One region of the Cytobacillus sp. C11.1 genome, then DNA from elsewhere that is predicted to be linked to it. Evidence: predicted binding sites of a transcription regulator. Region 1 holds the regulator's gene; each other region holds the start of a gene.

What was found. The regulator LexA, encoded in region 1, represses DNA repair genes until DNA is damaged. The targets are predictions, from matches to a motif close to CGAACATATGTTCG.
Region 2: the regulator LexA is predicted to act here: its motif matches at 3,694-3,707, upstream of AC3ZVC_RS14700 (YolD-like family protein).
Region 3: the regulator LexA is predicted to act here: its motif matches at 5,769-5,782, upstream of uvrB (excinuclease ABC subunit UvrB).

The regions. Positions count from the first base shown of each region.
Region 1 is NZ_CM176935.1:4,148,406-4,155,555, forward strand. It holds gene AC3ZVC_RS20515 (DUF896 domain-containing protein) at 199-432, opposite strand; gene AC3ZVC_RS20520 (YneB family resolvase-like protein) at 574-1,221, opposite strand; gene yneA (cell division suppressor protein YneA) at 1,236-1,565, opposite strand; gene lexA (transcriptional repressor LexA) at 1,723-2,346, shown strand; gene AC3ZVC_RS20535 (DUF4257 domain-containing protein) at 2,629-2,913, shown strand; cyclic di-GMP riboswitch class I at 3,051-3,136, shown strand; gene AC3ZVC_RS20540 (hypothetical protein) at 3,191-3,376, shown strand; gene glnA (type I glutamate--ammonia ligase) at 3,660-4,994, opposite strand; gene AC3ZVC_RS20550 (MerR family transcriptional regulator) at 5,037-5,444, opposite strand; gene AC3ZVC_RS20555 (methionine gamma-lyase family protein) at 5,646-6,917, opposite strand; gene hflX (GTPase HflX) at 6,931-7,150, opposite strand, start outside.
Region 2 is NZ_CM176935.1:2,947,882-2,955,031, forward strand. It holds gene AC3ZVC_RS14685 (AraC family transcriptional regulator) at 1-70, shown strand, start outside; gene AC3ZVC_RS14690 (transporter substrate-binding domain-containing protein) at 115-975, opposite strand; gene AC3ZVC_RS14695 (FUSC family protein) at 1,342-3,537, opposite strand; gene AC3ZVC_RS14700 (YolD-like family protein) at 3,733-4,071, shown strand; gene AC3ZVC_RS14705 (hypothetical protein) at 4,242-4,394, shown strand; gene AC3ZVC_RS14710 (DUF3231 family protein) at 4,666-5,682, shown strand; gene AC3ZVC_RS14715 (tetratricopeptide repeat protein) at 5,867-6,346, shown strand; gene AC3ZVC_RS14720 (MEDS domain-containing protein) at 6,484-7,041, shown strand; gene AC3ZVC_RS14725 (GNAT family N-acetyltransferase) at 7,071-7,150, shown strand, end outside.
Region 3 is NZ_CM176935.1:1,496,307-1,503,456, reverse strand. It holds gene AC3ZVC_RS07350 (DUF459 domain-containing protein) at 1-409, opposite strand, end outside; gene uvrA (excinuclease ABC subunit UvrA) at 746-3,622, opposite strand; gene uvrB (excinuclease ABC subunit UvrB) at 3,630-5,609, opposite strand; gene AC3ZVC_RS07335 (aspartate aminotransferase family protein) at 6,132-7,150, opposite strand, start outside.

The sequences.
Region 1 (7,150 bases):
TCGGGTGTCTGTTTTTTTCACAACCAATTGGGTCAGGAAAAAGACAAAAAAAGCCGGTTTGTTACTATTTTGACACAAAAAGACCCGGCATATGTAAAGAAAAGCGGAGATAGCCGGCAAATTATGCCAAGGTGGTCATCTCCGCTTTCTATTAAAAGAAGGAATACAACTGAATGTGTATCCCTTGCAATTATGATATTAATGAAGGCGGTTTTTATTTTGAAGATCTTTCAGTTTTTTAGGGGTTACGTCATTGCCCTTAGGATCAACGACCGTTACGCCTTTTAACGTATTTAACATCGAAGAGCGGAATGTCTCCAAATATTCTCTGCGGAGTGAAGATTGCTCCTTCGCTTCTTCTTCTGTTAAACGGGATTCTTTCGCCTTCTTTGCCAGTGCGTTAATTCGAGCAAGTTTTTCTTTTGGCAGCATGCTTAAGCTCCTTTATATCAAAAGTTAACCTTTGGATAATCTAAAAGAAAGTTTGGTTACACTACAAGTTTCACCAATTATAAATATTGAAACTCAAATGCCATCATACTAAAAAAGAGCACTTTTGACAAGAAAAGTGCTCTACTCTGCTAATGAATCAACATATTCTTTATATCTTCTATGTACGGTTGCTTTTGATATATTGTAGCCGAATCCCCTTAACGTTGCTGCGATTTCGGCGAAGGTGAGATCGTTTTTTCGAAGCCGGACAATTTCATCGATTGGGACTTCGATCCTTTCCCTGCCGGCATTGACTCCTTGATTACTAAGATTTTTCTCAGGATGGTATCCTTTTTCTACCGCTCTTTGCATACCCCGTTTAATTTTAATATTATGAAGCTTTCTTTGATACTCTTCTACCATTCCGACAATGCTCAATACCATGGAGTCCGATTCCGATAGCTGAAGCTTGCCGTAGTTGGAAATGCTGTAAAGCTGGACCTCTTCTTTAAAGATACAATGGAGGATGGCAATCTTGGCATTGCCGCGCCCAAGCCGTGTCTCATCCTGGATCAGAACTACATTAATATCCTTTTCTTTTATTAAATCCAGAAGCTCAAGTATCCCGTCTCTTTCTAAATCGTATCCGCTCGCCTGGTCGCGAATAACTTTCACCACTTCAAAACCATTCTCTTTTGCCAGGTTCAATAGCTCCTCTTCCTGTCTGGAGAGAGAGGTTTCCTGCGTTTCTTTAGTTGTGCTTACCCTGCAGTATATAATTGCTTTCATAATTTCTCCTTTAACTATTTGAGTTCAGAACTGGCAAGCTCGGTAAATGGCTGCCCTTCCGCAGCTTTAACAGGGATAACAATTTCATCACCTGGAAATATTCTTCCTCCGGCAATTCCATTGTTTTGTTCTACCCAGTTAATAAATTCATCTGCTGACAGTGAATGTTCAGCTGAGAAATCTTCAGCGATTTCCCAAAGGGAGTCACCTTCAGATACAGTAACTTTAACAAACTTTTCACTATCCGGCGTTTCCATTTGCAAAACTAATATTAATGATGCTGCCAAGCTTAAAATGAATAGAATAATAGCATAAGAATAAGAATCCCACAATTTTTTCAACATTATTAAACACCTCTGTTAGAATATATGTTCGCATTTGATGTTTTTATTATAGACCGAACACTTGTTTGATGTCAACGAAAATTCGAACTTATGTTTGTATCACCTGGTAATTGATGCTATAATAAAGACAAAGAAAATCATACGAGGTGCGTTAAAGATGGTGAAATTATCAAAAAGGCAGCAAGATATATTGGAATTTATAAAAGAAGAAGTAAAACTAAGAGGCTACCCGCCTTCTGTTAGAGAGATAGGAGAAGCAGTTGGGCTTGCTTCCAGCTCTACTGTCCACGGCCATCTCGCAAGGCTCGAAAGCAAAGGTTTGATCCGCAGGGACCCTACTAAGCCGCGTGCCATTGAAATTTTAGATTTGGACGAGTCTTCGCACATTCCAAAAGTTAGCGCAGTAAACGTGCCGATCGTTGGTAAGGTTACTGCCGGCCAGCCGATTACCGCGATTGAAAATGTGGAGGAATACTTCCCTCTCCCAGAAAGGCTGGCTCCAGCTGACGAGCATGTATTCATGCTTGAAATTATGGGAGAAAGTATGATTGAGGCTGGAATTCTGGATGGTGACTATGTAATCGTTAAGCAGCAAAGCACAGCTAATAACGGAGATATTGTTGTTGCCATGACTGAAGAAGACGAAGCGACCGTTAAACGATTTTTCAAGGAGAAAGATTATGTTCGCCTCCAGCCTGAAAATTCTACGATGGAACCTATTATCCTTCGAAATGTATCCATCCTTGGCAAGGTAATTGGAGTATATCGACATATTCATTAATAGACTTTCAAAAAGCAAGCATTTATGTTTGCTTTTTATTTTTTGAAAAATACTGATTATATACAGTTCTTATTACCTGATCCTATGAATAAAATCATACGATAGTACCAGTTACTTCTTACTTGGAAGGAAGTTACAGTAAAGTTTAACTATTTTATTTTCAGAAAATTCGGTATTTTTATGCATACTAATTTATACCATCTCCCTATATAATGGTAATACACCGAGAATCAACCTAAGGTCGCTTGTCCAAAATCTCGACTTTAGGAGTGTGAAGAAAATATGTTTTTGAACATTACCTTCGCTTTGTTGATTGGTGGGCTGGTCGGTGTCGTTGGACATATTCGGAAAGAAGGCAAAATGGTAAAACCCCGGAGGACAAAGAAATTCATCTACCTGGGGGTCTTGGAAGAAGTAATCATGGGGGCTTTAGCGGCTGTTTTTTTGGTCGTATCTTCAGATCCTGACTCTACCTTAAAGATTGTACTCCTTTCGGTTATTGCAGGATTTGGAGGAGATGCACTGCTGACATGTCTCGATTTCTTAAAGATCAGACATAAAGAATAGAGATTGGCAGAAAGAGTTCATATAGACAAAACCTCGTTCTTCATCGAACGGGGTTTTTTGTGTGACTGCATTAAACTGTTTTGCGTTTGTATTACAAATCCCGGTAAAGTATGATTTTTCCGCCAATTTATGATATTATTTCATCTGGGCAAATTCCATGAAAGTGGGAGACGCAAAGCCACGGGCCTAAAACGATTAAAGTCATGGCAGCCGGGCTGCTTATAAGACAATTCATACCAGAACAATTTGCCTAAATCAGCTATGAGAAGGGTGAAAAATGATTTATCCAACAGTGCTTAGCAAGGAGTCGAACTTGGTGCACATCGTAAAGGATCAAAACAGCTGTGTATGCGGATTTACATACAATGCCTTTACAACTTTCACCAAAAAGGATCTTAAAAAAATAAAATTCAAACCGGAAAAGGTTATCACCTGTCCGAACTGCAAATCCATCATTCAGTGATGGATTTTTTATATATTAGGCTATATTAAAGTTTGTTGTTAATGGCACTGCGTTTTGTAGCTTGAGGAGTGAAAACGCACTCGCATATTCTTCATGTGGTATTTATTCGGGGATGTATAATTCATTGACCCCTGCGAGAAGCGTGTCAACGGGAGACCACAGACGCGAATGCACCTAGGAGCGTCAGACCGACCGCGGAACGCGAGCTCAGTGAACGGAAATCACCACTCAAGCTTAACCGCACAAAAAAGCCTCGGCACTGAGGCCAAGGCTTGACTGATTATTAATACATGCTCAGATACTGCTCGCGCTCCCATGGATGCACTTGCGTACGGAACATATCCCACTCGATTTCTTTTGCTTCAATGAAGTGTTCGAAAATATGATCGCCAAGAGCAGAAACGATTACTTCGTCATTTTTAAGTTCTTCAAGGGCAGCTGCCAATGTTGCTGGAAGATCCTTGATCCCTTCTTCTACACGCTCTTGCTTGTTCATTACATAGATGTTGCGGTCAACTGGTGCTGGAGGAGTCAATTTGTTCTTGATTCCATCAAGTCCAGCTTTTAATAACACAGCCATAGCAAGGTATGGGTTCGCAGCAGGGTCAACACTGCGGACCTCAACACGAGTACTTATGCCGCGGGAAGCCGGAATACGGATAAGCGGTGAACGGTTTTGAGCAGACCATGCAACATAGCAAGGTGCTTCATAGCCAGGAACCAAACGCTTATAAGAGTTAACGATTGGGTTTGTTACTGCTGTAAATGCTGTAGCATGATTGATGATGCCTGCGATAAAGTGACGTGCGTCATCACTAAGTTGAAGATCGCCAGTTTCGTTGAAGAATGCATTTTTTCCATCCTTGAATAATGAAACGTTACAGTGCATACCAGAACCGTTCACACCGAATAGTGGTTTTGGCATAAATGTCGCATGCAGGCCGTGCTTGCGGGCAATTGTTTTAACAACAAGCTTGAACGTCTGGATTTGATCACATGCTGTTAAAGCATCTGCATATTTAAAATCGATTTCGTGCTGGCCAGGAGCAACCTCATGGTGGGAAGCTTCAATCTCAAAGCCCATTTCTTCAAGTTCAAGCACTATGTCGCGGCGGCAGTTTTCACCAAGGTCTGTTGGTGCAAGGTCGAAGTATCCGCCGTTATCATTTAGCTCTAGAGTCGGCTCTCCAGCAGGATCAAGCTTGAATAAAAAGAATTCTGGTTCAGGTCCAAGATTGAAATCTGTGAAGCCTAACTCTTCCATTTCACCTAGAATACGTTTTAAATTGCTGCGAGGGTCACCTAGGAATGGAGTTCCATCCGGATTGTAGATATCACAGATCAAACGCGCAACTTTTCCTTTTTCCGCTGTCCAAGGGAATACCACCCATGTATCAAGGTCAGGATATAAATTCATATCTGATTCTTCAATACGTACGAAGCCTTCGATAGAAGATCCGTCAAACATCATTTTGTTATCAAGCGCTTTTTCAAGCTGGCTGATTGGAATTTCAACGTTTTTAATTGTTCCTAGAATATCCGTAAACTGTAAACGGACAAATTTTACGTTTTCTTCTTCTGCAATGCGTTTAATATCGTCTTTAGTGAACTTAGCCAATGGTATTTCCTCCCTTAAATTTACATGAGTGTTTTTTATTTATTAATGGAAAAAGCGGTGCATGTTGCCTTGACGCAGTGATGAACGATTGAATCGGCCAGCCTGCACAATTTCTTTGCGAAGGAGTTTCCGGATTTCTTCATCAGAAAGATCGCGTCTCGCTTTATCTTCTTGCTTCTTCATATTATCTGATATTGCTTGCTGTTCTTTTACGAAAAATAGCTGTTTGATCCCGGCCATGTTGACACCCTGGTCGATTAAGTCTTTAATCTCCAAAAGTACATCAATATCGTTTAAGGAAAAAAGTCTTCTATTTCCGTCAGTTCTAGCTGGAGAAATTAATTGGTGCTCTTCATAGTAGCGTATCTGCCTCGCGGTCAGATCGGTTAGCTGCATGACAGTACCAATTGGGAAAAGCGGCATGGAACGTCGAATTTCACTTCCAGTCAACTATTTCTCCCCCTTTTCATTACTTCTTGTGATTATTATATGTAATGTAAGATAATCTGTCAACTGGATGTTAGCTTTTATTACATGTTTTTTTCAAAAAATTTTTGTTTTTGTTTTTTTATATAATTTCCATGCTTAATAACAAAAATTTTCAAATAGAAAAGGACAACTAACTAGGTAGCTGTCCTTCTTTATATTCACCTATTCTATTTCAATTAAACCTTTTTCCAGTAAACGGTTTAATGCAATGCAGACTGCCATCTTCACATGCGAATACGTCAGCCCGCCCTGCACATACGCTACATATGGGGGTCTGATTGGCCCGTCAGCCGTTAATTCAATGCTGGCTCCCTGGATAAATGTACCTGCAGCCATGATGACATCATTTTCATAGCCAGGCATGTATGCCGGGTAAGCTGTGACATGGGAATTGACAGGAGAGGCAAATTGAATCGCCTGGCAAAATGCTACCATTTTATCTTTGTCATCAAATTGAACGGACTGAATAAGGTCGGTTCTTTTGCTATTCCATTTTGGATAGGAATTCATGCCAAGGCGCTCAAGCATCGCTGCGGTAAAAACCGCTCCTTTAAGTGCCTGGCCAACCACATGCGGAGCCAGGAAGAAGCCCTGGTACATTTCCTGAAGGCTGTATAGGGATGCACCGGCTTCCGCCCCTATTCCAGGTGAAGTCATCCGGTATGAGCAGGCCTCGACCCATTGCTTTTTCCCGACAATATAGCCGCCCGTCTTGGCAATGCCGCCGCCTGGGTTTTTAATGAGCGACCCTGCCATCAGGTCAGCTCCAACATGGCATGGCTCCCGGTCTTCCACAAACTCCCCATAGCAATTGTCTATAAAGACTACTGCGTCAGGCTTAATTTCTTTTACAAATCTGATCATCTCATTAATTTGTTCAATTGTAAAAGAAGGCCTGGTCGCATACCCTTTGGAGCGCTGAATGCCAATCATTTTTGTATTCGGCTTGATTGCACTTTGCACGGCTGGGTAATCGATGCTTCCCTCTTGGGTTAACGGCACGCTATTGTAGCCTATGCCAAATTCTTTTAATGAGCCGTTCCCAGTTCCACGAATCCCGACAATCTCTTCTAATGTGTCGTATGGCTTGCCGGTTATATATAGCAATTCGTCACCCGGTCGCAGTACCCCAAAAAGGGCAATGGAAATGGCATGTGTGCCCGAAATGATTTGCGGCCGAACCAGGCCGGCTTCCCCGCCAAACACTTCTGCATATATCTCTTCAAGCGTATCTCGGCCGATATCATCATATCCGTAGCCTGTCGATGGAGTGAAATGCGAATCGCTTACTTTATAATTTTGGAAGCTGTTTAAAACGCGGAATTGATTGTCATCAATTCGCTGGTCTATGCTTTGCAGTACTTCTGAAATTTGTTGCTCCACTTCTTTTACAATTGGCTGGAGCTTTTCCCCCTGTGATAACTGTTGAAACATGGTGTTCTCCTAACTATACGGTATATTTCGTTAAAGGCCCTGAAATTGCATGATCCTCAAGATAGTAGCCTTTGCAAACATATAATTCCTTTTCTTCATGGAAGCTTAATTCGCGCATAATGGTTTCATTCTTGAGCTGGGAAAGAAGCTTCCCTTCTGTTGAAGGCACTTCAACATGATAGTGCTTCATCATCCCCAGAATCATTTGCTCAATTTTCCGCTTTAAATCATTG
Region 2 (7,150 bases), 1.2 Mb from region 1:
GAATGAAAATAAAGATACTGGCTCACCTACTTTTATAAGTGAAATTTGGATACCGGTTTTGAAAAAGTAAGATATGTTAAAAATAGCTTCCCGCAAACGAGGGAAGCTTTTACTCTATTCCATCCACTTTTTATAAAGAGCATCAAATTTGCCCTGCAGCTTCATTTCATCCATCCACATTTCAAGGTAACTGGCATAGATGAAGTCACCGCGGGGAATCATATAGCCTTTTTCGTTGTTTGTAAAAGGGGCGTCTGTCAGGGCTGCATATAATCGTGAATCCTCCTTAGCATAAAGAATTGCTTCCACTGTGTCAGTAATCATAACATCATACGTTCCATCGGCCACCAGGCCAGGAATATCAAGATTGTTCTCTACAACTGTTACATCTGCATTTTTCAAAAATTGTCTGACAAAGACTTCATTTGTACCGCCTGGATTTACGCCAATGCGGACGGAAGGCTTGTTGATGTCTTCGATGGAAAGATACTTATCCTTATCTTCAGCCCGTATTAAAGGTACTTTTCCAAATGAAAGGTAGCCCTGCGATACATACGCAGTTTTTTGTCTGGAAGTATTACGTGTTACACCGCCGACAGCAATATCAAATTTATCTGCCTGCAGGTCTTTCATCATGTTGGGCCAGGTAGTTGCGACAAACCGCACCTCCACGCCGAGATCCCTAGCAAGTTCTTTGGCAGCATCCACGTCATAGCCTTCAAAATCGTTTGTCTCTGGATCCAAATATGTAAAAGGCTTGTAGTCCCCGGTCATGCCTACTCGTATGTATCCTCTCTCGATAATTTCATCCAACTGGGAAGCTTCAGCTTTTTTCTGATGGCCCGGAGCCTTTTCTGATGCGGATTCAGCAGAAGCATTTTGTGCAGAAATCAGGTCGTGGCTGACATAACCGGTTCCAATAAGAGATAAACTGAGAACTCCGGCGAGTAATGCTTTTTTCCATTTCTTTAACATGTGTGTTCCTCCTTTTATGGGTGTGTAAAAAAAAATAATATATATATTGTAGTTTAAATAGTTAGATATTTCTGTTAAATAAAGAGAAATAAATAGATTTACCTACTAGAATTTTACAAACCCCTTCAAAAGTAATAGGGGAAGAGTGTATGCATGCAATGAAAAAAGTAATTTTTAAATGGGGAGCCCACTTTGTAGGCAAGGTAAGAATATAATGTGTTTTTCCTGTGAGGCAAATTTGTACGAGGAACAGCATTAATAGTCTGTTTCTGCAATGAATAGGAGATCCTATTTCCAGCCTTATGGGGATATCGTCAACTCGGCTCATATATCATCAACTGCCAAAATAAAAAGGAAGGAGCATGTTTACTCCTTCCCGGCACCTAATTCGACAGCTAATTCAAGAATTGTTTTATTGATCCGCCATACATAGTAAAGATGGTGAATAAGGTCACGCTGGGATTGTTTTCTGGTTGGAGCGAGTCGTTCAATTTGTTCCCGTTCTTCTTCAAGGCTGTAGACCAGCGCTCCGTCACCGTTGCCTTTTATCACTTCTATCAATGTTTCGATATTCAGATCCAGTTTTTCTTCGATCCTCTTGAAGACATCCACTAATTCGTCCGGGTAGTCAAAGCCCTTCCGATAGGAGGAGGCAACTAAATGTCTGGCATAGTAATTGATTGCAGCGAATATCGTGATCCATCTGTTTACATCCGAGTTGCGGGGGGACCCAGGTTTTTGGGTAAGTGATGCGGCTTCCGTTTTGATTGTCTGCAGTTTTTGATCAAGGGTGAACGCACTCCCGGATAGTTCCTTTACATTTACATCTTCTCTAAACCCCCGTACATACTCCGTTACATAAGGCTTAAGCTCTGTTAAAAATTCATTAAAGGAGTCAGCAACCTTGTCCTTTGTTTTTTTGGGAAAAACAAACGTTGAAACACCGAATGCAATGGCAGCACCGGCAATTGTATCAATGACGCGGGCTCCGATAAGGGAAAAAGAAATTCCGCCAAGTAAAAGGTCATACATAAAAGCGACCAGCATGGTAATGAACATGCTCATTAAGGTGTAAGATACCTCAAGCAAATAGAAGGCGAAAAAGACGGCCACAAAAATCAGCGTGACTTCCAGCTCAGTATGGCCAGATACCAGCTTAGCCAGCGTAAATCCTATCACTGCGCCAATAATGGTACCGAGCGAGCGCTGAAACCCTTTTGTGTAAGTACGGCCTATTGATTCCGTGCCAAGCAGGACGATAAACGCTGTCAGGAGTACCCAGTAAGGCTGGGCAGGCGAGATGATTTGGCCGACAATGATGGATAAAACTGCGGCAACTAAAGCCTGATAAGCTTTTTTAGTGGAAGGCTTTAGACTCTTCTCTTCATCTTCCGAATCGCTTTCATCTGAATCCTTTTCAGAATCTTTGTCCATATCTTCATCAGCTTCTTCAGGCTTCTCTTCAAATTTTTTTACACTATGCAGCGCTTGCTGGATAGTAATCGCACCTTCGATCACATGGTTCGCAATCGACTCAATCCGCCGGATTAAAAAGAACCATCCTGCATGCTGATCTTCACGATTAAATAAATCCATAATTAACAGGCGGAGTGCCTGGACGGCCAGTTCTGCTTCTTGGAGATTTTGTTTTTCATACTGATGGGCTAGTACCTCCGCATCACGGAGAGATTGGATTACCCAAATCAGAAGCCTTCTTAGTTCATCAATGTCAAAGGCGTCAGCTTTTTTTAAGCTTCGTATCGAGTCAGTCAGTGTTTCAATCAGCATACCAGTATCAAAAACGTATAGCCTCAGCTGAGAGGGGGTTAAGCCCGGCCATAGCTTCTGTACATCATCCTCATTTATATATTCAGAAGCAATGATGGCATATTCTCTTAGCTTCAGTACATTCTTCTGCAGCTCTTTTTTTCGCTGGAGGCTTAATTCCTTATCCTGCATACCCTCTATTAAAAGATTAAAGGTAAGGTTACTTTGGATATGAAAAGAACGGATGCTCCTTCTTAAGTTTTTCGCGGAATCCTGGAAAAGGATGAAATTAAACAAGAAAGCATATGTAATTCCGATCCCTATACCTATGTAAAACCAGGGAAGCTGGCTGCTCGTCAGATTTAGGATTGAAGAAAAATAAACTGTCATGAAACCGATCATGCATAAAGAAAAATACCTAACTCCAAAACGGGTTAAATAAAAGCTGCCGAAAATTAAGATGATCATGGCTATATCAATGTAATAGGTATTGTATGCCAAATAGGAGCCAAGCGTAATTCCAGCCATAGCTGAAACGCCAAGTAGGTAAGTGGTCAGGATTTTTTTCCTTTTCGTATCATCCATTACAATCATGATGCCCATCATCCCGGCCATTCCGGAAACGATTGCCGGAGTAAGTGCATTAAATCCGGCTGCATGCATGATAAACAGAGTTGTAAAGACAGAGGCCATTAAACTGAGGGTAGCCCGTCCCGCTTTTTGAAACCGGATAAGTCCGGGGTCAGAAGCCAGTAAACGCCCAAGCCATGGGTGTTTTATATGCAGTTCTTTCATTATGTCACCAATCTTTGCAAAATTTTTCATTTAGAGTGCTAAAGTATATATTAACACTCGCCGTTTTAATAACCAAGTGAACCATATTCAGATGATTTTACCCTATCATCAACTTTTAAAAACCTAAGAGAAATTCTTTATTTTCAGTTTAAAGAGGGAACAAATGTTCTATAATAAAGTATGGAGGGATTTACAATGCCACTTAGGGACAGAGGATTATTAAAATGGCTTCCTGCACACTTTATGCCGGAACAGAGAGCCATGCTAAAAAAACTGGAAATCGAACAGAATTTTCAAAACAAACCGCTTATCGATGAGTATGAAATGCTGGAATACGAAAACAGGGTTCACTATGCCATGGAGTTTGCTTTTTTCGTAAGTGTAAAGGTATGGAGAGAAGGCTATTTTTATGACATCAAGGGAAGAGTGAACAGGCTGGATGGGTTTAGCAAAAAGATTTACTTAGAAACAGACGATCGTTACATACAAAACATCACCTTTGATGAAATAGTCGGGATGGAGGTAGAAGAATAGTCACTGTAAATCTCTTTAATTGACTGTAAGTTTTTTCGAAAAGAACGCGGAGTATTTCCCAAGAGCAAATCTTTCTTCGGTAAAACCGGTAAATGTTTGTAATTAACAGGCACGAATGATAGCCTTAACGAGCATAGTTTATTTTTTCTATGCAAAGGGGATTATCTACGATGGTAAGTCAATCGGAGTATTTACTTTTTCTTAGAGAACTTGGACGCTTGCATATTGATCTCAAAAACTGCAGCGATACCCAAGTCTGCAATGACATCTGCCAGGATATTCTCTTACTTCAAAAGACTTTAGGCTTGACTGCTATTGATTAGCGGTCTTTTTATTGCTTTTATTATTATATATGGCAAGTGCGATGAACTTGCCTGTTTGATTTCCGCTGTAGATCTCAGTGAACCGGGGGTGGTCCGGGATCATCCTCGAATGAACATGCACGAAGAAAAGCGTGGAACTCGCGCCTTCCATTGCATCCACAGTGTGCTAATATCAGCTTTTTAAATCTGTCTTACAATTTGGCTTGTGAACCATCAGAATAAAATGGCCCTCCATTAAAGAAACTAATTAAAAAATGGTAAGGGGTATTGTATGTTTAAGCTAAAGCCGATTAAGATTCATGCAGAAAAATTGGATGAAAGTCAAAAGCTGACTTCTGCAGAGATGGGGAAGCTTTGGGCTACTTATATGGGAAACAGTATGTCCTCGCTAATTTTAAGATATTTTCTGCAGCATGTGGAGGATAAAGAAATTAAATTGCTGCTTCAAAATGGATTAAATCTGAGCGAGAACTTTATGAAGGCAATAAAGGGTTTTTTTGAAAAGGACAATTTCCCAATTCCTTTAGGCTTTACTGATGATGATGTAAACCTTGATGCACCTAGATTGTTTGAAGATGAATTTTATGCCCACTATATTAAATATGCAGCAAAAGCGGGGTTAAGCTTATATGCTGTAGCAATTCCCCTAGTGATGAGAGATGATATTATGGCATTTTTCTCCGATTGCAGCAAATCAACGAGTGAGCTGTTAGGGCAGATTAATCATGTTTTAATCGAAAAAGGCTTCCTTATCAAACCGCCTATTATACCGGTACCGGAAAGCATTAAATTTGTTGAAAAACATAATTATTTTAAAGGGTTTGTGGGAGATATCCGCCCCCTTCACGCATTAGAAATTACGCACCTATTTGATAACGTAGAAAATAACGCAACAAGCAAAGCATTATTAATCGGTTTTACTAAAGTTGCCAAGGATGAAAAGGTAAAAGATTTTTTACAAAGAGGTTTAGACATAACCAATACAGCTGCAACGCAGTTTAGAGACAAATTACATAAAGGAAACCTGCCGTCACCAGCAATTTTGGATCATTTGGTAACCAGTTCTTCATTTCCGCCTTTTTCTGATAAATTAATGCTATTCCACAAGGTGGATATGTTTTCCATGAAGATAAGGTCGTTTGCCAATTCAGCTGCTGTGAACGGTAGAAGAGATTTAGCACTTTTATATGCAAAAGCGATGATGAGAGTTTCTGTATATGCAGAGGACGGTGCGAACATGATGATTGAGAAGGGCTGGATGGAACAACCGCCTCATGCCAGGGATTAATGATTATTACAGGGATAAAACGCTTGGCATATTCATTCGTTCAAGCGTTTTTTTTATAACCGTTACATAGTCCACTCCGAACCACAACGGAAACTTCTATAATAAATAAAAAAACAAGTCTTATCATATCCATTTTTTAGAATTTTTAGATATAATAAAAAGAAAGAGACTCTTGGAGGGAAATATGGGCAATGCATTAGAGAAAGCGATTGTTCTACGCAATATTGGCAAGTATAAAGAATCTAACGAACTACTTTTAAGATTAGTGAGCGAATTCCCGGATGATCCAATTATAAATTTTCAATGTGCCTGGAGTTTAGATGTGCTTGGTAAAGAATCAAAGGCAGTGGGTTTTTACGAAAAAGCGATTGAACTTGGGCTTCAGGATGAGGACCTGCAGGGTGCCATACTGGGTCTTGGCAGTACATATAGGACGTTGGGAGAATATGAAAAATCAAAAAATGTATTGCAACAGGGAATGGATCAATTTCCAGACAGCCGGTCAATCCAGGTGTTTTATTCCATGACTCTTTATAATTTGGGAGAGCACAGCTCGGCAATGGAGCTGCTTCTCAAGTGCCTGGCCGAAACTACAGCTGATCAGGAAATAATAAAATATAAGAAAGCGATCAATTTCTATTCTAATCACTTGGACAAAGCCTGAAATTAAATAAAAGTTTAATAGAAATGGAGAGATATTCAGAGTGAAGGCTCTTTCATATAGAAAAATAAACTTACTTCTTGGTATGGTTACAATGGTATAATAATCGGAAACATCAAGAAGTTTAAGGAGATTTATAAATGAGCGAGTTATTTGTAGATTTGATAGATGATTTGAAAAAGTCGAATGGCGGCCATATCCTTTATCACTACGATCAGATCGACTGTTACCGCAAAAATGCGGTTTCCTATATTGTAGCAGGAGTTGAAAACGGAGGTCATGTGATGTTTGTGGAAAATGACCGAAATCTTCCTCATATAAAAAAAGAATTGGACAAGCATTTAAGCAAGGACGAATGGGCCAGAGTCCATTTTGCTAATAACTTTGATTTCTATTATTCTAATGGTAATTTTAATCCAGAGACAGTTATGAACTATTTCATAAAAAATGTCCAGCCCTATCTGGAAAGCGGTGCAGTGGTGTGTACATGGGGACTTGTGGAATGGGGAAATGTGGAGGAATACATTCCGAAAATAGAAGAGTATGAAAAGAAGTTAGATGAGATGGTACCTGATAAGGGCATTATTTCATTATGTGCCTATGATAACAAGAATACACCTGATGAATTAAAAGAAAGATTAAAGCGCTGCCATGGGGTGCTGATTACAGATCGTGAATACAAATACCTGCAAAATTAAAATAGAAGCTTTTTTTTGAGGAGAAACTAATGGGAAATATAACCTTTAAAGATATCTATAAACCTGGGCAGACCATCCTGGAAAATGAGCTTTACATTCATCATCATAA
Region 3 (7,150 bases), 2.3 Mb from region 1:
TCTTAGCTTCGACGAGCTTTTTATGGTGGAGTGGATACAAATCTCCGCCATTGCTCTTCAGCAAATCATTCGTCCCGATATAAACGATGAACATATCCGCTTCTTTAAGGTCCTGCGCCACTTTCGGCTTGAGCATCTGCTTTAATACATCGGATGATTTATAGCCGTACACACCATAATTTTTTATTTGGTAATTCCTCTCCGGATAAGCACGGCTCAGCTTGCTCTGCAGCCTGCCGATATAACCCTTCTTCGTTTCATCTCCGTACCCATAGGTAAGCGAATCGCCAAATGCCACAATCATCTTGCCGCCATCCGCTTTTTTCTCTTCTCCTAAAAAGGTAATAGAAAGATAAAGTGCCAGCCCAATTAGGAGAGCTCCAGCTAATAGAAAGATTCCTTTTTTCATATATGTGTGTTCCTTTCTTGGTTGTGCCTTGCATTAAGGAAGTGATCGGTTTAACCGCCAGTTTTCGTTATGATTGGAATGATTGTTAGGCCGCAAAGTGACTGATAAAATTGAGTTCTGACCAATAAATCGAAAATTTCCGTTATTACTAGAATTCTCACCGCTAAATGACGAAATAGTGACCTTTTGATCCGGTTATTGATAAATTACTAGTGTCCGGCAGCCATCATCCTAAACGGATGATGGCTGCAGCCTGATTTTCTTTACCCGATTTGAATGAAAGTAATCTTTCTTCCATAAAAAGAAGCAGCGCCTCATGGCTGCTGCTTCCATTTATCAAGCGTTTGTCACGCCTTCTTTTTCTTCAATTTGCTGTTTCATTCTGAGTCGGTCTCTCTCCAATATTGGTTTGAGGTATTTGCCTGTATAGGATTCCGGAACTTCCGCAATTTTTTCAGGCGTTCCGGCGGCTAAAATAGTACCGCCTTTGTCTCCGCCTTCTGGTCCAAGATCTACGATATAGTCGGCCGCCTTGATCACATCGAGATTATGCTCGATAACCAATACAGTGTCACCATTTTCAACAAGACGCTGAAGAACGACAAGCAATCTTGAGATATCATCCACATGGAGGCCGGTTGTCGGTTCATCCAGTATATAAAGTGAACGGCCGGTTGAGCGGCGATGCAGCTCGGAAGCGAGTTTGACACGCTGCGCTTCCCCTCCGGATAAGGTTGTCGCCGGCTGTCCCAATGTAATGTAGCCAAGGCCCACATCAAAAATGGTTTGCAGCTTACGGCGAATTTTCGGGATGTTCTCAAAAAATTCCAATGCATCTTCAACAGTCATTTCGAGAATTTCAGAGATGTTCTTCCCTTTGTATTTAACTTCAAGCGTCTCCCTGTTATAGCGTTTGCCATGGCAGACTTCACATGGTACATACACATCAGGCAGGAAGTGCATTTCAATTTTAATAATCCCATCGCCACGGCAGGCTTCACAGCGTCCGCCTTTAACGTTAAAGCTGAAACGGCCCTTTTTATAGCCGCGCACTTTCGCTTCATTCGTTGTTGCAAATACATCACGAATATCATCGAACACGCCCGTGTAGGTTGCAGGATTGGATCGCGGTGTCCTTCCGATTGGCGATTGGTCAATATCAATGACTTTATCTAAATGTTCTACACCTTTAATTTCCCTATGTTCACCAGGCTTCGCTTTTGCTCTATGAAGCTTTTGGGCAAGCCCTTTATGAAGGATTTCATTAATTAAGGTGCTTTTTCCGGAACCGGAAACGCCTGTTACAGAAATAAAGGAACCAAGCGGGAACTTCGCGTTCACATTCTTAAGGTTATTTTCTTTAGCTCCTTTAATTTCAATAAAGCGGCCGTCATTCTTCCTGCGCTCAATCGGCAGCGGAATGAATTTTTTCCCGGATAGATATTGTCCTGTCAGAGAATTTGGATCATCCATAACGTCCTGAGGCGTCCCCGCAGAAACGATTTGCCCGCCATGAACACCTGCTCCAGGGCCAACATCAATCAAATAGTCGGCAGCGACCATGGTGTCCTCATCATGCTCAACCACAATCAATGTATTGCCGATATCGCGCATATTTTTCAGCGTATCGATCAAACGGTCATTATCACGCTGATGCAAGCCAATGGAAGGCTCGTCCAGAATATAAAGAACACCTGTCAGACGTGACCCAATTTGTGTTGCCAGGCGAATACGCTGTGCCTCTCCACCGGATAAAGTTCCGGCTGCACGGCTCAATGTAAGATAATCCAGTCCTACATTAATCAGGAAGCCAAGTCGTTCTTTAATCTCACGGAAAATGAGATTGGCAATCTTCATTTCTTTTTCAGAAAGTGTCAGATCCTCGAAAAAGCTAAACGCTTCTTCAATTGAAAAGGCCGTCACATGGCCGATATGCTTTCCGGACACCAGCACTGCAAGGGTTTCCGGCTTCAATCGGTAACCTTTACATGAAGGGCACGGATGCTGCGCCATATATTTTTCCATTTGCTCCCGGATATAGTCTGAGCTTGTTTCCTTGTAGCGGCGCTCCACATTCCGGATTACACCTTCAAACCGGATATAGTTCTCCCTCACCTGTCCAAAATCGTTTTCATAACGGAAATAGATATTGTCTTTGCTTGATCCGTATAAAACCTTCTCAAGTAAGTGTTCAGGAATATCCTTAACGGGAATATCCATATCAATTCCATAATGATTGCAGACTGCCTCTAAAAGCTGAGGGTAGTACTGCGAGCTTGTCGGTTCCCAAGGTGCAATGGCATGCTGCTTCAAGGATAGCTCCTTGTCGGGGATTACAAGATCTACATCGACTTCGAGCTTTGAACCAAGACCATCACATTCGGGACAAGCGCCGAACGGGCTATTGAATGAAAACATTCTTGGCTCCAGTTCGCCGATTGAAAAGCCGCAGTGCGGACAGGCATGATTTGCGCTGAATAACAGTTCTTCTTCTCCGATCACATCGACAAGCACCTTGCCATTTCCAAGGTTTAGCGCTGTTTCCATTGAATCTGCCAGACGCGGAGCCACACCTTCTTTTACTACGATCCTGTCTATCACTACTTCAATCGAGTGCTTTTTATTCTTTTCTAGTTCTATCTCTTCTCCAAGATCCATCATCTCTCCATCAACACGGACTCGGACAAAGCCCTGTTTTTTAATATCCTCAAGGACCTTTACATGTGTGCCTTTTCTGCCGGATACCAGCGGAGCCATTACCTGGAGCTTTGTTCTTTCGGGGTATTCCATAATCCTGTCCACCATTTGTTCAATGGTCTGCGAGGAGATTTCGATATCATGAATCGGGCATGTCGGGCGCCCGACCCGAGCGAATAATAATCGCAGATAATCATAGATTTCCGTCACCGTTCCCACTGTGGAACGCGGATTTCGGCTTGTTGTTTTCTGGTCAATTGAAATGGCAGGAGACAGCCCCTCAATGGCATCAACGTCAGGCTTATCCATTTGCCCAAGGAATTGCCGTGCATATGCTGATAATGATTCCACATAGCGGCGCTGCCCTTCTGCATAAATCGTATCAAAAGCCAGTGAAGACTTTCCGGAACCGGACAGCCCTGTCAGTACGACAAGCTTATCTCTCGGAATGGTGACATCGATATTTTTCAAATTATGGGCTCTGGCACCCTTTACAATCAGCTTATCCATCGCCATTTGTACGTCATCCTTCCGCTTTTAACTCTAATAGTAAATCACGAAGCTCGGCAGCCCGTTCGAAATTGAGGGCTTTTGCCGCTTCCTTCATTTCCTTTTCCATATCGCCGATCAGCTTTTCGCGCTCTTTCTTGTTCAGCTTGCCAAGCTTGGCTGATGGCTGATATTCTTCCTGCTCTTCCGCCGCATGGGTTGCACGGATTGAATCGCGAATATCCTTTTGTATAGTCATTGGCGTTATGCCGTGTTTTTCATTGTATTCTTCCTGAATGGAACGGCGTCGCTTTGTTTCACTGATGGCTTTTTCCATGCTATCCGTGATCCGGTCGGCATACATAATGACATGGCCATTTGCATTACGCGCAGCCCGCCCCATCGTCTGGATGAGTGAACGCTCGGAACGGAGGAAGCCTTCTTTATCAGCATCCAAAATGGTGACAAGAGATACTTCCGGTATGTCCAGCCCTTCCCTTAAAAGATTGATTCCGACTAGAACATCGTATTTTCCAAGCCGCAGCTCCCGGATAATTTCAATCCGCTCAAGCGTCTTAACCTCTGAGTGCAGATATTGGACCTTAATGCCGATCTCCTTCAAATAATCGGTTAAGTCCTCTGACATCTTCTTCGTCAAGGTTGTAACCAGTACGCGTTCATTTTTCTGGACACGCTCCTGAATTTCGCCGATTAGATCATCGATTTGCCCTTCAATTGGGCGGACATCAATGGTTGGATCAAGCAGTCCGGTCGGGCGGATGATCTGCTCAATCATTTCCGGAGTGTGCTCAAGCTCATACGGACCTGGCGTCGCAGAAACAAAGACAGCCTGGTTCACATGCTTTTCAAACTCTGCAAAAGTAAGCGGGCGGTTATCCATGGCAGATGGCAAACGGAAGCCATGATCCACAAGAACTGATTTTCTTGCCTGGTCACCATTGAACATTCCGCGGATTTGCGGCAGCGTTACGTGTGACTCATCTATGACAATCAGGAAGTCCTCCGGAAAATAATCCAGAAGGGTGTAAGGTGTGGAACCAGGCGGTCTTAACGTCAGGTGCCGCGAGTAGTTTTCGATACCTGAACAGAAGCCCATTTCCCTCATCATTTCAAGGTCATAGCGGGTCCGCTGCTCCAGACGCTGTGCTTCAAGGAGCTTATCATTTTCTCTTAATTCAGCTAAGCGTTCTTCCAGTTCTTTTTCAATATTTTGAATCGCAATCCGCATTTTTTCTTCACGTGTTACGAAGTGGGATGCAGGGAAAATCGCGACATGATCGCGTTCTCCGATGATCTCGCCTGTCAGGGCATCCACTTCACGGATCCGGTCAATTTCATCTCCGAAAAACTCGACCCGGATACAATGCTCATCCCGTGATGCTGGGAAAATTTCAACTACATCCCCGCGCACCCGGAAGGTTCCGCGCTGGAAGTCAATATCGTTTCTCTCATATTGAATATCTACAAGCCTGTGTAGGAGCTGATTCCTTTCTATCTCCATACCCGTTCTAAGAGATAGTACCATCTCACGGTATTCTTCAGGAGATCCCAAACCATATATACAGGAAACACTTGCAATGATGATGACATCGTTCCTCTCAAATAAGGAGGAAGTAGCCGAGTGGCGAAGCTTATCAATTTCATCATTTATGCTCGCGTCTTTTTCAATAAAGGTATCTGTTGAAGGCACATACGCTTCGGGCTGGTAATAGTCATAGTAACTGACAAAATACTCTACAGCATTGTTTGGAAAAAAGTCTTTAAACTCGCTGTAAAGCTGGCCGGCCAGCGTCTTATTGTGTGCAATCACAAGCGTCGGCTTGTTTACTTCTTTAATCACATTCGAAATCGTGAAGGTTTTTCCTGTACCTGTCGCTCCCAGTAGGGTCTGGTGCTTTTTGCCGGAATTTATACCTTCAACGATCTTTTTAATGGCCCCCGGCTGGTCGCCTTGAGGGGAATACTTTGAGACTAATTCGAATTGATCCTTCACCTAAAAGCCTCCCGTTCAAAAATTAACTTCTATCTATTTATAAACACAAATCAGCCTGTTAAATGACTGAGGGCCGGGATGCTGCTGATTTGTCAGTTTTTTACTCAAAACTCATATCATCATTCTACCACAAAGAGGGTAAAACAAACCAACAATATGCGAACGGATATTCGTTTTTTTATTTTTATTAATAAAGTATTGCTCGGGAAATATGCCGAAAAAGGCTGGGTAGTGTCGAAGAATAGTTAATCAAACGTTTGATTAACTTTTTGTATATATTTAAATCCTCTTATTTAGAGATCAATGAACATTAATCGGCTTAAATTAAAAGTGCCGGACAAAATGCCCTTTGGAAGGTACTTTATCAATTTTTTCTTCCACTCTAAATGCAACTCCTTTAGCCTTACTTTTGATAAAATAAAAAGCCCGTAGATGAAGTCTAAACCATAGACTTATCTACAAGCTGAGAGATTGATCATAAATTCTATTCTTTTTAAACTTTTAGTTAATAATTGAAAACTTTTATAAGTGATTCGCTTTAAGTACTTTCTTAAGTGATGAAACAATAAATGCAAAATCCTCATCTGTACAGGATAAAGGAGGTGACAGCGATAAAATATTATTATGCCCGTCAACCGTGTCTCCGTTTTTGCCGATAATCAGCCCGTTGGCCTTACACTCACTGATTATTGATCCAAGATATGAAGGTGGAGCAGGTTCTTTGGAATCTTTATCCTTCACTAGCTCAATGCCCATTAAGAAGCCAATTGAACGAATATCTCCTACGTTTGGATGGCTATTAAGCTCTTCCATTTCCTCCGCAAGCCTTTCTCCTAGCGTTCTTGAACGTTCGGTCAAGTTCTCTTTTTCCATTAATTCAAGGTTAGCTAACGCCACTGCGCAGGATACAGGGTTTCCGCCAAATGTATTAACATGGCGGAAATGGTCGTATTCTGATGAGGTTTTAAATTTTTCATAGATGTTTTTCTTAACCGCTGTTGCAGAAAGAGGCATGTACCCACTGGTGATTCCTTTTGCCATTGTAACAATATCAGGTTTGATTTCAAAGTTTTGGAAGCCAAACTTTTTCCCTGTCCGTCCGAATCCGCAAATAACTTCATCGATAATAAGCAAAACGCCGTATTTATTGCAGATTTCTTCAACTTTTTTCATATAGAGTGGATGCGGGATGATAATTCCGCCACCCGTAATAACAGGTTCCATTATAACTCCGGCAATGGTTTCCTTTCCTTCCCAGATAATCTTTTGTTCTATATCCTGTGCACACTGCAGATTAAATTCTTCAATTGATTGGCCATTAGGACGGCGGTAGCTGTCGGGTGGCTGGACATGCAGGAAGCCCGAGACGAGGGGTTCATATTTATACTTTCGCTGGGACTGGCCAGTTGCGGACAAGGCTCCCATCGAACTGCCGTGATACGCCCGATAACGGGAAATAAATTTATATCTGTCCGGCTCTCCATTCTGTGCATGGTACTGGCGGGTTATTTTAAAGGCGACTTCATTCGCATCAGACCCGC